2 regions of the Longispora urticae genome follow, and region 2 is predicted to be linked to the other one. Evidence: riboswitches for the same ligand, from Rfam matches in the RefSeq annotation. Region 2 holds a riboswitch; the other holds the start of a gene.
What was found. A riboswitch is a leader RNA that binds a small molecule or an ion and turns the genes downstream of it on or off. The one in region 2 is predicted to bind thiamine pyrophosphate.
Positions count from the first base shown of each region.

Region 1: another riboswitch for thiamine pyrophosphate. It lies ahead of PT931_RS07465 (ECF transporter S component); the one in region 2 lies ahead of thiE (thiamine phosphate synthase).

Region 1 is NZ_JAQZSH010000014.1:1,059-8,576, reverse strand. Features, by position in the region: gene PT931_RS07510 (glycine--tRNA ligase) at 1-136, opposite strand, end outside; gene PT931_RS07505 (hypothetical protein) at 206-871, opposite strand; gene PT931_RS07500 (antibiotic biosynthesis monooxygenase) at 868-1,212, opposite strand; gene PT931_RS07495 (metal ABC transporter substrate-binding protein) at 1,313-2,191, shown strand; gene PT931_RS07490 (metal ABC transporter ATP-binding protein) at 2,182-2,943, shown strand; gene PT931_RS07485 (metal ABC transporter permease) at 2,940-3,818, shown strand; gene PT931_RS07480 (Fur family transcriptional regulator) at 3,824-4,225, shown strand; gene PT931_RS07475 (nuclear transport factor 2 family protein) at 4,268-4,738, opposite strand; gene PT931_RS07470 (hypothetical protein) at 4,749-5,351, opposite strand; TPP riboswitch at 5,477-5,581, shown strand; gene PT931_RS07465 (ECF transporter S component) at 5,600-6,178, shown strand; gene PT931_RS07460 (ABC transporter ATP-binding protein) at 6,277-7,518, shown strand, end outside.
Region 2 is NZ_JAQZSH010000035.1:245,970-253,487, reverse strand. Features, by position in the region: gene PT931_RS23705 (hypothetical protein) at 1-10, opposite strand, end outside; gene PT931_RS23700 (hypothetical protein) at 207-1,280, shown strand; gene PT931_RS23695 (NAD-dependent epimerase/dehydratase family protein) at 1,269-2,288, opposite strand; TPP riboswitch at 2,402-2,511, shown strand; gene thiE (thiamine phosphate synthase) at 2,506-3,114, shown strand; gene thiO (glycine oxidase ThiO) at 3,111-4,160, shown strand; gene thiS (sulfur carrier protein ThiS) at 4,157-4,339, shown strand; gene PT931_RS23675 (thiazole synthase) at 4,332-5,114, shown strand; gene PT931_RS23670 (thiamine phosphate synthase) at 5,184-5,705, shown strand; gene thiD (bifunctional hydroxymethylpyrimidine kinase/phosphomethylpyrimidine kinase) at 5,702-6,493, shown strand; gene thiC (phosphomethylpyrimidine synthase ThiC) at 6,490-7,518, shown strand, end outside.

The DNA of each region.
Region 1 (7,518 bases), on a different contig from region 2:
CGTTGTCCTTCAGCTCGACGCCGAGCGGTCCGTAGTCCCACGCCGACCGGGTGCCGCCGTAGATCTCGCTGGACGGGAAGACGAATCCACGGCGCTTGCAGAGGCTGACGATGGCGTCAATGCGGTCGGCGGACATGCTGGTTCTGCTCCATCCGGCTGGCGGTCGGTGGCGGGGTGTCGACAGTGACCCAGAGTACCCGTGGGGTCAGATGTCGCCGCCGCAGACCTGGTACCGCTTGTCGGCCTGATCATGGATCACCCTGAATTGTCCGGCCTCGGTCCCGGACTCGTACCGGAACTGCACCCTGACCAGGCGCACCATCGCGGCCGGGTCGGCGTCGGTGGCCGGCCCCGTGCTGGTGATCGTGTAGCCGAGCAGCTTGGGGCGCTGCGAGGTCCGCGACGCGTACTCCTCGGATGTTTCGAGTTCGCGCAGGTCAGAGCACTGTTCGAGGTACGCCTTCGCGTACTCGCCCCGGATGAGCGGGTTCAGGTAGCGGCCGACCGCCGCCTCGCTCTCCTGGTTCTGTTCGGCGTCGAGCCACAGGGTCAGGCCGACACAGCCGGCGATGCTGCCGCCGACGCACAGCACGAGGGCCGCCGCGCCGATCCCGATCCCGGCCCACATCCGGCGCTGGTCGCGCTGGGTGGGCGGGGCGACGAAGGGGGGCTGGACGCCGGGGCCGGCCGGGGGCTGGGGGGCGACGGGTGCCGGCGTGCCGGGTTCGCCGTAGGACGGCTTGCCGTAGTCGACGGGCGACTGGGGCGGGGTCTGCTGGGGGACGTCCGGTCCGGGCGCGTAGCCCGGGGGCACCGCGTCCTGGGCGGTCTCCCGGGGCACCTCCGCGCCCGGGGGCTGGGGCTCGGTCACCGCCGGCCCTCCTCGACGTGCACCCAGTCCCCCTCCGCGACGACGAGCTCGCCGCCCGGTTCGAGGCTGGCGAGCACCTCGTACGCGCTGGGTTCCTCGATGCTCTGGGCGAGCAGCGGGGTCGCGTACATCTTCACGTCGAAGTTGCTGAGCGACCGCCGGTACGCGCCGACCGACTTCCACTCCGTGGCCACGCACCACAGGTCGGGTTCGTCGGGGGCCCGCCCGAAGCGGCCGGAGACGTACCCGGGGCAGGCGGCCAGCGCCCGGAGCGCGGCGTGCGCCCGTTCGGTGAATGCGGCGGTGTCGGTGGCGACCCGGAAGCGATTGACGACGAGCATGCCGTCAACCTACCCGGCTGTCCGAACCGGTAGGCGACCTGACTCACATCTTACGTAACCGAAGTTGACAATCATTCCCATTAGCGAGGAGAGTTGAAGGATGTTCACGCGCCCCCTCGCCCTCGTCGCCGCCGCCGTCCTGGCCACCGGCGCGCTCGCCGCCTGCTCGGGCGCGGACCGCGCCGACGTCGTCGTCTCCGCCTACCCGTTCCAGTGGGTCGCCGAGCGGGTCGGCGGTACCGATATCAAAGTGACGAACCTGGTCAAGCCGGGTGCCGAGCCGCACGACCTGGAGCTGACCGCCGCCCAGACCGCGCTGATCGCCGACGCGAAACTGGTGGTCTACCTGCCGACGTTCCAGCCGGCCGTGGACGACGCCGTCGCGCAGAACGCCAAGGACCGCGCGTTCGACGTGGCCGCCGTGCAGCCGCTCACCGACATCGTCGAGGAGGGCCACTCGGGCAAGGACCCGCACGTCTGGCTCGACCCGACCCGGCTGGCCACGATCGCGGACAAGGTCGCCGAGCGGCTCGGGAAGGTCGACCCCGACCACGCCGACGGGTACCGGACCCGGGCCGCCGCCCTGCGCGTCGAGCTGGAGGCGATCGACAAGGAGTACGCGGCCGGGCTGAAGAACTGCCAGCGCACCGAGATCGTCACGGCGCACGAGTCCTTCGGCTACCTGGCCGCGCGCTACGGGCTGACCCAGGTCGGGATCGCCGGCCTGAGCCCCGACGAGGAGCCCTCGGCCCAGAAGATCGCCGAGATCATCTCCTCCGCCAAGGCGCACAAGGCGACGGTCATCTTCACCGAGGCTCTGGTCAGCCCGAAGGTCGCGGAGACCATCGCCGCCGGGGCGGGCGCGAAGACCGAGGTGCTCGACCCGATCGAGAGCCTGCCGGAGGGCAGTTCGGACGACTACGCCAAGATTATGCGGTCCAACCTCGGCCAGATCCGTGCAGCACTGGGGTGTTCTTGATCCTGCAGACCCGCGACCTCGTCGTCGCCTACGACGGTCGGCCCGTGCTGCGCGGCGTCTCCCTGGGCATCGCGCCCGGCGAGGTCGTCGCGCTGCTCGGCGCCAACGGTTCCGGCAAGTCCACCCTGGTCAAGGCGTGCCTCGGGCTGACCCCCGTCGCGTCGGGCTCGGTCGAGCTGTTCGGTGAGCCGCTGGCGAGACTGAGAAACAGATCCCGGATCGGGTACGTGCCGCAGCGGGTCGGCGCCTCCTCGGGCGTCCCGGCCACGGTCCGCGAGCTCGTGTCGGCCGGCCGGCTGGCCCGCCGCGGCTTCCTGCGCCCGTCGACCGCCGCCGACCGGCGCGCCATCGACTCCGCGCTCGTCGCCGTCGGGCTGTCCTCGATGGCCCGGCAGCCGGTCAGCACCCTGTCGGGCGGCCAGCAGCAGCGGGCCCTGATCGCCCGCGCGCTGTGCGGGGAGCCCGAACTGCTGGTGATGGACGAGCCGACCGCCGGGGTGGACGCGGCCAGCCAGCAGGCGTTCGCCGCCGCGCTCCGCCAGTTCGTCGCGGGCGGCGGCACCGTGGTCGTCGTCCTGCACGAACTCGGCCCGCTGGAGCCCCTGATCACCCGGAGCGTCGTCCTGCACGGCGGGGTGGTGGTGCACGACGGCGCGGCCCCCGAACCGGCCCCGGGGCACGCCTGCCCGGACCACGTGCACGAGCACCCGCACGCGCCGGTCACCACCCCGCGCTGGGAGCTGAACCAGTGAATTTCCTGAGCTACGAGTTCTTTCAGCTGTCCCTGATCGGGGCGCTGCTGATCGGCCTGATCGCGCCCTCGGTGGGCATCTACCTGGTCCAGCGGAAGATGTCGCTGATCGGCGACGGGATCGGGCACGTGGCACTGACCGGCGTCGCGATCGGCTTCCTGCTCAAGACGTCCCCGGTGCTCACCGCCGTTCTCGTCTCGGCGGCCGGCGCGGTGGCGATCGAACTGATCCGGGAACGCGCGAAGGCGTCCGGGGACGTGGCGCTGGCGATGCTGTTCTACGGCGGGATCGCCGGCGGCGTCGTCCTCATCTCGCTGTCGAAACAGGGCACCAACTCGACCCTGCAGTCCTACCTGTTCGGCTCCCTGAACGGGACCTCCCGCAGCGACCTGACCGCGATGCTGGTCCTGGGCGCGGGGGTGCTCGGCGTGACCCTGCTCGGCCGGCCGTGGCTGTTCGCGGTGAGCCAGGACGAGGAACACGCCCGGGTGTCGGGCCTGCCGGTGCGGTTCCTGAACGTCCTGCTCGCCGTCACCACGGCGGTGACCGTCACGACGGCGATGCGTGCCGTCGGGTTGCTCCTGGTCAGCGCGCTGATGGTGGTGCCGGTGGCGACCGCGCAGCAGGTCACCCGGGGCTTCACGGCCACCCTGGTGGCGGCGATGGTGATCGGGGTCACTGTCTCCGGGGCGGGCGTGCTGCTCGCCGCCGAGGTCGACACCCCGCCCGGCGCGTTCATCGTGGTGCTCGCCGTGGGCCTGTTCGTGCTGGTCGCGACCTTCGCGTCCGTACTGCGCCGCCGCAGACCGGTGCGCGCTCCGAACGACACGGCCCATACCGAGCCGCCGGACGTCGTCCTCGGCCCGGTAACGTGAGTGTTATGACTGCGCCCTTACCCAGAAGCACGAAGCAGCGCTCCGCCGTGATGGAGCTGCTCGGCGAGGTGCAGGGCTTCCACAGCGCCCAGGAACTGCACGCCATGCTCCGGGGCAAGGGCGACAAGGTCGGCCTGACGACGGTGTACCGGACGTTGCAGGCCCTCGCCGAGGCCGACGAGGTCGACGTGATGCGCCCGCCCGGCGGCGAGCACCTCTACCGCCGGTGCGGCACGGGGCACCACCACCACCTGGTCTGCCGGAGCTGCGGCAAGGCCGTGGAGGTCGAGGGGCCGGCCGTGGAGCGCTGGGCCGAGAAGATGGCCAGCGACAACGGGTTCGTGGACGTGGCGCACACGTTGGAGATCTTCGGGACCTGCCCGGAGTGCGCGGCCAAGCGCGCCTGACCCGGGCCGAGGCATGACCCCGGCTCCCGCTGGGCCGGCCCGCTAGACGCCGGCCTTCGCGATGTGCGCGTCGAGCTGCCGGCGGACCTTGCGGCGCAGCAGGCCCGCCCCGCCCGGCATCTTCGTGACCAGGGCGGGCAGCCCGCCGAGCGCCTGACCGGCCCAGTACGTCAGGTCGAAGGCGTCCACGTGGTCGATGATCCGGGCGTCGTCGGCGAACCGGTACGCCGCGCGGACCTCGTTGACCACGGGGCGGGCCCCCACCGTGTACCGGGCCGTCCAGTGCGCCAGGGCCTTGGTGTCGCCGGTGACCCGGATGTCGGAGACCTCGGCGCGCAGGTCCGTGCTCCGGGAGGTCAGCATCTGCCACATCGCGCCGATCTCGGGGCCCCGCAGGTCGAACAGCGGGTCACGGAACCGGGCCTCGGGGTGGTAACACGCGGCCATGGCCGAGCCGTCCCTGGCGTCGAGGGCGGCGTACAGCGTGTCGATCGTCTCCAAGATTGCGGACATATGGTGCACCTTACCGGGATCTGAGGCCCAGAGTGGCCAGCTCCAAGGTGGCCAGTGCCGTCACGGTGTCCGGGTCCTTCGCCCGCCAGCCACCGGCGGGATCCTCGGCGGCCGCCCAGAGCTCGCGGAGGCCGGCGGTGCCCAGGGCGCGCAGGGCCAGCAGGTCCTCGCCGGCCGGCTCGTCGCGGAGCATGACGGCGGTGCCGGCCCGCCGGATCCACCGGGTCCGGGCCAGGATCCAGAACAGCAGGATCGGCACGGTGACCGCGACCCCGACCACGATCGCGGTGAACAGGGCGATCTGGCCGACCAGTTCGCTGCCGTCCTTGCCGGTCTCGGCCACCGACTGGGCGACCTTGGCCGCGTCGGCGAGCTTCTCCCCGAGCACCTTGCCGGCGAACGGGATCTTCCGCGCCTCCTCGGCCGCCCCGTTCAGCGAGTCGCGGAGACTGTCGCCGTCCTTGGTGACCCGGTCCGGGATCTGGGCGAGGGTACTGATGGCCTGGTGCAGCAGGTACGCCAGCCAGATCCACAGAGCGGTCCAGCCGACGGCGGAGACGTCCGCCACGATCTGCCGGGTGCGACGGGCCGGCAACTCCGCATAGAGCTTCATACCCCCCAGTGAATAGCAGACAGGGCGCCGAGTCCCGCATCCGTCCAAGGAATCTCACAGTTTCCGGATCCGGGGAAACGGCTGTTGATCTCCAGGTCACGGCCCTGTGCTGCTACGGTGGTGCCCGCATACGACAGGGGAGCGCGAACAGCGCTGAGAGTGCGGGCGACCGCTGACCCTCCACACCTGATCCGGGTAATGCCGGCGAAGGGAGTCGCTCCCCGGCTCACCCCTGGGAGACTTTCACTATGAGTACCAAATGGCGCACTGTGGACATTGTGGTGGTGGCGGTCCTCGCCGTCGCCTTCGGTGTCATCTTCTGGGCGATGGCGGGGCTCTGGGAGGTCGCCGGTAACGCGTTCACCTTCTTCCCGCCCGGCGCGACGATCATCTACGGCGTCTGGCTGCTCCCGGCCGTCCTCGGCGCCCTGATCATCCGCAAGCCCGGCGCGGCCGTGCTGGTGGAGTTCCTCGCCGCGCTCGTCTCGGCGTTCCTCGGCAACAAGTGGGGCATGACGGTGCTGCTCCAGGGCTTCCTGGAGGGCCTCGGCGCGGAGGTGGTGTTCGCGGCGTTCCTCTACCGCAGCTACAGGCTGCCGGTGGCGCTGCTCGCGGCGGCCGGCGCCGGGATCGCGGCGACGGCGTTCGACGTGGTGGCCTGGTACAAGGACTTCGCGTTCGCCTCCTACCAGCTGCCCTACGTCGCGATCGGCACCGTCAGCTCGGTGGTCGTCGCGGGCCTCGGCGGCTACGTCCTGACCCAGGCGCTGGCCCGCACCGGTGTCCTGGACCGGTTCCCCTCCGGCCGGGACCGCGAACTGGTGTGACCCGGCGAAACAGGCCCGCGTCCGCACCGGCCGGGCGGGGAGCGACCGACGCGCCCGGTGCGGCCGGCGGCGCGACGGTCGCCGCGCCCGGCCCGGCCGTGCGGCTGGTCGGCTTCGGCTGGCGGCACGGCGGGCGGCGGGCCTGGGCCCTGCGCGGCGTCGACCTGACCATCGAGCGCGGCGAACGCGTCCTGCTCCTCGGCCCGTCCGGGGCCGGCAAGTCCACCCTGCTGGCCGCCCTCGCCGGCCTGCTCCCGGAGGACTCCGGCGAACGCGAGGGCACCCTGACCGTCGCTGGCACGGCCGGCGTGGTCTTCCAGGACCCGCAGAGCCAGCTCGTGATGTCCCGGTCCGGCGACGACGTGGCGTTCGGGCTGGAGAACCTGGGCGTGCCGCGCGCGGAGATCTGGCCCCGGGTGGACGGCACGCTCCGGCTGGTCGGCTTCCCGTACCCGCGGGACCGGCCCGTGGACGCGCTGTCCGGCGGCGAGCAGCAGCGGCTCGCCCTGGCCGGGGCGCTGGTGGCCCGGCCGGACCTGTTGCTGCTGGACGAGCCGACCGCCAATCTCGATCCGGTCGGGGCGGAACTGGTCCGCGCGGCGATCGGGCGGGCGGTGGGTGACACGACGATGGTGCTGGTGGAGCACCGGGTGGCCGAGGCGCTGCCGCTGGTGGACCGGGTGGTGGTGCTGGAGCCGGGCGGCGGGGTGCTGGCCGACGGGGTGCCGGCCGAGGTGTTCGCGCGGCACGGTGGGGCGTTGGCGGCGGCCGGGGTGTGGGTGCCGGGGTTCACGGGGGCGGGGACCAGGGCCCCCGGTACCCGTCGAGGTGTGGTCGAGGATCTGCTGACCGGGGAGGGGCTCACCCTCCGGTATGCCGGTGCGACGACGACGGCCCTCGCTCCGACCGATGTCCGGGTACGCGCCGGGGAGGTCCTCGCCCTCGTCGGCCCCAACGGCGCGGGCAAGTCGAGCCTGGCGCTCCTGCTGGGCGGCCTGCTGGCCCCCACCACGGGCACGCTCACCTCGTCACTCGCCCCGGAGCCGCCGCACCGCTGGCCGGCGCGCGACCTGGCCCGGCGGATCGGTTCGGTGTTCCAGAACCCGGAGCACCAGTTCGTGACGAACCGGGTCGTGGACGAACTGACGCTGGCCGCCCCGCGCGAACGGGCCGAGGAGCTGCTCGAACGGCTGGGGCTGGCCCGGTTGGCGGCGGCGAACCCGTACACCCTGTCGGGCGGGGAGCAGCGCCGGCTGTCGGTGGCGACGGCGCTCGCGGCGGCCCCGCGCGTCCTGGTGCTGGACGAGCCGACGTTCGGCCAGGACCTGCGGACATGGCGC
Region 2 (7,518 bases):
TCATCGTCATGCCGCCCACCGTCCGTCCGACGGGGACGACGGTGCCACGACATTGGAACGACATTGAAACGACATTCCATTTTGGTACAGCTGTATAGGCGGAACCACGTCATCGGTACGACATTGGGACGACGTTTCCCGCTGACGCTGGATGAGGGAAAGGCGCGGAGGTAGCGTCGGAATCCGGGCTGCGGAAGGCGGGGGCGGTGGACCGGACTCGACTCGAATATCTGATCCGGCGGAGCGAACACACCATCGACGAGTGGTGCGCGCGGTTCGACCGGGCCGCGCGGGTCCTGGGCGAGCCGGCCACGCTGTCGACCCGCCAACTACAGCGGTGGATGGCCGGACAGGTGGGAAACGCCAGGCCGTCGGCGCGGCGGGTGGCGAGCACGCTGTGGCAGGAGCCTTTCGCTGTGCTCGTCGGCCCGGTCACCACTTCCGCCGTGTCGTGGCCGCGTTCGCCGGTTCTGGAGCGCACCGCCGCGCATGAGGCCGCCCTGGAGTCCACCGAACATGTTCGCCGGATCGGGGGCGCTGTGGACGACGCGACCATCGGACAATTGCAGGCGGAGGTGCGCCGGTTGGCGTACACCTATGTGGAAGTTCCGCCCTTGCTCTTTCTCGCCGAGGCACGCCGGGCCCGCGACTTCGCCTACACCCTTCTAGAACGCACCCGCCGCCCTGGTCAGTTGACCGACCTGTATCTCATTGCGGGCCAACTCTGCGGTCTGATGTCCTCCGCCTCCTTCGACATGGCGGCCTGGGCTCCCGCCATCGCCCAGGCGAAAGCCGCCTACCGCTACGCCGAACTGATCGACCACGCCCCGCTCCGGACCTGGGCCCGGGGCAACATGGCCCTGATGTCCTACTGGACCGGCAGACCGGGCCAGGCGGTCGTGCACGTCGAGGCGGCTCTCGCGAGCCATCCGGTGGGGGCGGCCGCCGCCGGACTGCGCTGCATCGAGGCCCGGGCCTGGGCCTGCCTCGGGGCCGCCGACAAGGTCCGCCTCGCAGAACGCGACCGGCACAGTCGGACCGTTCCGTCCCGGGCGCGCATCGACCTCGCGACCGCCGAGGTCCTGAACGGTCACATCGATGCGGCGACGAAGATCCTGAACCCGATGCAGCAGCGTGTGCACAGCCTCACCGAACGGTTGCTGCAGCTGAGGCAGGCTCTGGGCGGCGCGCGGTGGTTGTTCGACCGGCAGGCGACGGAGTTGCAGGACCGGATCCGGACCTTCCATCGCGAGGCGGACGTGCAGGCCCTACCGGAATGACCGCCATCGCGTGAGGAGTTCGGTCTCCTTGTCCGGTGCCAGCCCGTGCTCGTTCTGGCGTTCGTGGCGGGTCGGGTGACCGGTGCGGAGCCAGGTCCACGTGTCGGCGACTGTTTCCCGGAGCGGACGGCACTCCAGGCCGGCGGCTCGGGCGCTCGACCCGTCGACCGCCCAGGTGCCTGGTGCGGTCCGCCACAGCGGGATCTCCGTCCATTGGCGCACCTCCTGCGCGGTGAGCCAGTCCGACGGGATCCACACCAGGTCCGCAGTCCCACCTGTGACCTCGACGCAGGTCCGTAGTAGCTCGCCGTAGGTGGCGTGCGCGGGAGGGGCGACCGTGTTGTGGACGCCCGTGGCCTCCGCCGACGCCAAGCGGAGCAGGAACGTGGCGAGGTCGCGCACATCGATCGGCTGGACAGGCTGGTCGGGGCCGCCGGCCGCGAGCATCGCCCCGCCTCGGGCGGCGCGGAGCAGCAGCCACGGCAGCCGACCGACGTACTCGTGCGGACCCAGGATCACGCCCGGACGAAGGATCAGCGTGTCGGTGCCGAAGACCTGCTGGGCGACCAGTTCGCAGCCAGCCTTGAGCGTGCCGTAGCCGGCGGTCGGACTCATCGCGTCGATGGCCGGATCGGCCCGGCTCGCTGTCGGGGACGACGGCCACAACGATGACCCCTCCGAGACTGGAGCCGCAGGCCAGCCCTGGTACGCCGACACCGTGGACATCAGCACGTAGCGGCAGGCACACGGGCGCAGTGCCCTGGCCGAGCGACCCACGTCGGCGGGCTCGCGGGCACTCGTGTCCACGACGACGTCCCAGGGCCCGGCCTCGGTCAACCGGCTCAGGTCGGCGGTCGAGGTCCGGTCCCCGCGCACGGAGCGCACGCCGGGGACATCCTCGCCGGTCAGTCCGCGGTTGAAACACGTCACGGACCAGCCCCGCGCGAGGGCGCCCTCCGCCGCGTACCGGCCGAGGAGCCATGTGCCACCCAGCACCAGCATCCGCATGTACCCATCATCGCGGCGCCCGGCAAACCATGGTGAACGGGGCGTAGCCGTGCAGTGAGGCATCAGTTACGCGGCGCTTCCCTCCTCGGCTGAGGTGCGCTAACGTGTGCCGCAAGAGAACCCACGGGAGTCCGGTAGACCGGGCTGAGAGGGCGGATGTGAGCCGCCGACCGTAGAACCTGATCCGGATCATGCCGGCGCAGGGAGGAGATTCATCATGCTCGGTCGCCTCCATGTCCTCACCGACGCCCGACCCGGGCGGGACGCCGTCGCTGTCGCCCGGGCCGCGTTGGCCGCGGGCGCACCCCTTTTCCAGGTACGGGTGGAAGACGGCGTGCACGACCGCGACTTCCTCGACTTCGCCGCCGAGATCCGGGCGTTGTGCCGGGTCTACGGGGCGACGTGCCTCATCAACGACCGGGTCGACATCGCGCTGGCCGTGCAGGCGGACGGCGTGCACCTCGGCGCCCTCGACCTGCCCGTTTCCGTGGCCCGGCGGCTCCTGGGCTCCTCCGCGATCATCGGTGCGACGTCCCGCGACGCCGTCGGGGCCCGGGCCGCCCTGGTCGACGGGGCCGACTACGTGGGCGTCGGGCCCTGCTACCACACGTCCACGAAGGACGGACTGTCCGACCCGATCGGCCCTGCCGGGCTGGAGGCGGCGGCGCACGTCGGGCTGCCTGCCATCGCGATCGGCGGCGTCACCCTCGAACGGGTCCCCGAACTGCTGGAGGCCGGGGCGTACGGCGTCGCCGTGGTCGGCGCGGTCAGTGCGGCCGACGATCCCGGGGTGGCCACGAAGGCGCTGCTCAGGGCCCTGTCATGAAGGTCGCGGTCCAGGGGGCCGGGATCATCGGGTTGTCCGTCGCGTGGCGCGCGCTGTCGGCGGGCCTCGACGTCACGGTGTACGACGACGACCCCGCCCGGGGCGCCTCCAACGTCGCGGCCGGCATGCTCGCCCCCGTCGCCGAGGCCTACTTCGGCGAGGCCGACCTGCTCCGGTTGTCGCTGGCCAGTGCCGCGCGGTGGCCGGAGTTCGCGGCCGGGCTCGGCGAGGTCGGCTACCGCGACGACGGCACGCTGCTCGTCGGGCGGACAGGCGACGACCTGCGCGAACTCGCCCGCCTCCTCCAGCTGTACACGGACTGGGACCTGCCGGCCGAGAAGGTGGATCCGCGCGCGTTGGAGCCCTCGTTGACGCCCCGGCTCCGGGGTGGGCTGCTGACGCCCGGTGACCACCAGGTGGATCCGCGACGGGTACTGGCGGCGCTGCGTGACCGGGTGCCGGTGGCCGGGTACCCGCCGGACGGGGTCGATGTGACGGTGGTCGCCACCGGGGCCTGGGCCGGGCGGCTCGGTGGCGCGGCCGGCGTCCCCGGCGGGCTCGGCGGTGCGGTCGCCCCGAGCGGCGCGGTGGCCGGGTTGCCCGTGCGGCCCGTGCACGGCGAGGTGCTCCGGCTGCGCGGGAAGCCGTCGATCCGGCACGTGATCCGGGGCTACATTGACGGGAAATATGTCTATATTGTGCCGCGAAAGGACGGGGAGGTCGTCGTGGGCGCCACCACCGCCGAGCGCGGCTTCTCCACCCGGGTCACCGCCGAGGGCGTCCGCGACCTCCTCGACACCGCGATCGAGGTCCTCCCGGAACTGGCCGAGTACGAGCTGGTGGAGGCGCGGGCCGGCCTGCGCCCCGGTACCCCGGACAACGCCCCGCTGATCGGCTGGCTCGACGACCGCACGCTCGCCGCGACCGGGCACTACCGGCACGGCGTCCTGCTCGCACCCATCACCGCCGAGGTGGTCACGGCGCTGCTCCTGAACCGGGAACCCAGCGTCGACCTCGCGCCCTTCGCCCCCGGGAGGTTTTCGTGAAGATAGTCGTCAACGGCGTGGAGACCGAGTTCGAGGGGACGGTGTCGGCGCTCACCGGGGACCGGCGCGGGGTGGCCGTCGCGGTCAACGGGACCGTGGTGCCCCGGAGCACGTGGACGTCCACGGCGTTGGCCGACGGCGACGTGGTGGAGCTGCTCACGGCGGTGCAGGGTGGCTAGCCCGAACGGCGACCCGCTCGTCATCGCCGGCGAGACCCTGCACTCCCGACTCATCCTCGGCACCGGCGGCGCGGCCAGCCTCACCGCCCTCCGCGAGGCCGTCGAGGCCTCCGGCACCGCCATGGTCACCGTCGCCCTCCGTCGCCTCGACCCGAACGCCCCCGGCGGCCTGCTGGAGATGCTCGACGAGACCGGCGTGCGGATCCTGCCCAACACCGCCGGCTGCTACACCGCCACCGAGGCGGTCAAGCTCGCCCACCTGGCCCGGGAGGCGTTCGAGACGCACTGGGTGAAGCTCGAGGTGATCGGGGACGACCGGACCCTGCTGCCGGACGCCGTCGAGCTCGTGGCCGCCGCCGCCCGGCTGGTGGACGACGGGTTCGTGGTGCTGCCGTACACGACCGACGATCCGGTGCTCGCGCGGCGGCTGGTCGACGTCGGGTGCGCGGCGGTCATGCCGGCCGGGGCGCCGATCGGGTCGGGGGCGGGGATCCGGAACCCGTACAACCTCGCGTTGATCCGGGAGATGGTGTCGGTACCCGTCATCCTCGACGCCGGGATCGGCACCGCCTCGGACGCGGCCCTCGCGATGGAACTGGGCTGCGACGCCGTGCTGCTGGCCAGCGCGGTGACCCGGGCGGCCGATCCGACCCGGATGGCGGTGGCGATGCGGCACGCGGTACTCGCCGGGAGGCTGGCGGCCGGGGCCGGCCGGATCCCGCGCCGCGACTACGCCACCGCCTCCACCAGCCCGGAAGGGCTGCCGTCGTGGTGAGCCGCCGTGTGCCGCGTGCCCGGAGCGCGCCGCCGGCGCCCGCATCCCGTCCGACCATGGAGGCGTCCGATGAGTGACCGGCTGATCGTCGTCCTGGAGACCCCCGACCTGCACCTCGCGCGCACGGTGATCGACGCCGGGGTGACGCTGCTGGCGGGCACGTTCTTCGACCTGGAGTTCGACTGGCGGGTCGAGGAGCTCGGCGGCCGGGTGCTCACCCTCGGCCCGACCGCGACCCCGGTGCACGGCCGCCGGGACATGCTCTGGCGCTGCCACGGCCTGGCCGAGCTGCCGTCGGCCGCCGACGCGGAGTTCGTCAGCCTGTCGCCGATCTTCGAGACCGCCACCAAGCCCGGCTACGGGCCGCCGCTCGGCGTGGACGTGCTCGGGCGGGCCGGCCGGCCGGTCTACGCCCTCGGCGGCGTCGACGGTCCGGCCCGCGCCGCCGAGTGTGTGGCGGCGGGTGCGCAGGGGGTGGCGGTGCTGGGGGCGGTGTCGCGGTCGAGTGACCCGGCGCGGGCCGTCCGCAACCTGCTCACGGCCCTGGAGGCCGCCGCGCCGGCCGGAACCCGGGTCGGTGGCGCGTCGTGAGCCAGCCCCCGATCGCCCTCACCGTCGCCGGCTCCGACTCCGGCGGCGGCGCCGGCATCCAGGCCGACCTGAAGACCTTCGCGGCACACCACGTCTTCGGCACCTCCGTCGTCACGGCCTTGACAGCCCAGAACACCTCGGGGGTACTGGGCGTGCACCCCACCCCCCTCGACTTCGTGGCCCTCCAGCTCGACGCCGTCCTGTCCGACCTGCCCCCGGCGGCGGTGAAGACGGGCATGCTCGCGAGCGCGGAGGTGATCGCGTACCTGGCCACCCGGGAGCTACCCCACCTGGTCGTGGACCCGGTGATGGTGGCGTCCACGGGGAACCCGCTGTTCCTGGGCGCGGCCGACGCGTACCGGGTCCTGCTGCCCCGGGCCCTGGTCCTGACCCCGAACCTGCCCGAGACCCGGGCGCTCCTCGACCGGGACGTCCGCACGGTCGAGGACATGGCGGCCGCGGCGACCGACCTGGCCGCGCTCGGCCCGCGCTGCGTCGTCGTGAAGGGTGGCCACCTCGCGGGGAGCCACGGCGCGGACCCGGACGCCGTGGACGTCGTCTGGTTCGACGGCGAGCTGTCGTACCTGCGGGCGCCCTGGGTCAGTACCCCCAACAACCACGGCACGGGCTGCACCTTCGCGGCCGCGGTGACCGCGCACCTCGCACTGGGGTCCTCGCTGCCGGACGCGCTCCGGGCCGCGAAGACCTATGTCACCCGTGCCCTCGCCGGCTCGGCCGACTGGCGGCTGGGCTCGGGACACGGTCCCCTCTCCTGGAAGGAAATCTGATGACGCGTCGCAAGTTCTATGTGGAGGGTTCTCGTCCCGACATCCAGGTGCCCTTCGCCGAGGTGCACCTGACGAACGACGACCCGCCGGTCCGGCTGTACGACACCTCGGGCCCCGGCTCGGACCCGGAGGTCGGGCTGCCCCAGCTCCGGGCGCACTGGATCATGGAGCGGGGCGACGTGGAGGAGGTGCCCGCGGAGGGTACGGCCACGATCGGGCAGACGGTCCGCAAGGCGAAGGCCGGCAAGCGCCCCACCCAGCTCTACTACGCCCGGCAGGGCACGGTCACGCCCGAGATGGAGTTCGTGGCGATCCGCGAGGGGGTCGCGCCGGAGTTCGTCCGGGACGAGATCGCGGCCGGCCGGGCGATCATCCCGAACAACGTGAACCACGCCGAGAGCGAGCCGATGATCATCGGGTCGGCGTTCCTGGTGAAGATCAACGCGAACATCGGCACGTCCGCCGTGTCCTCCTCGATCGCGGAGGAGGTCGACAAGCTCACCTGGGCCACCAAGTGGGGCGGCGACACAGTGATGGACCTGTCCACGGGCAAGCACATCCACGCCACCCGGGAGGCGATCGTCCGCAACTCGGCGGTGCCGATCGGCACGGTGCCGATCTACCAGGCCCTGGAGAAGTGCAACGGCGACCCGCTGGGCCTGACCTGGGAGCTGTACCGGGACACGATCATCGAGCAGGCCGAGCAGGGCGTCGACTACATGACGGTGCACGCCGGGGTACTCCTCGCGCACGTGCCCCTGGCCGCCGACCGGGTCACCGGCATCGTCTCCCGGGGCGGTTCGATCATGGCCGCCTGGTGTCTGGCGGGGCACCGGGAGAACTTCCTCTACACCCGGTACCGCGAGCTGTGCGAGCTCTTCGCCCAGTACGACATCGCGTTCTCCCTCGGCGACGGCCTGCGCCCCGGCTCGATCGCGGACGCCAACGACGAGGCCCAGTTCGCCGAGCTGAAGACCCTGGGCGAGCTCACGAAGATCGCGTGGGAGTACGACGTCCAGGTCATG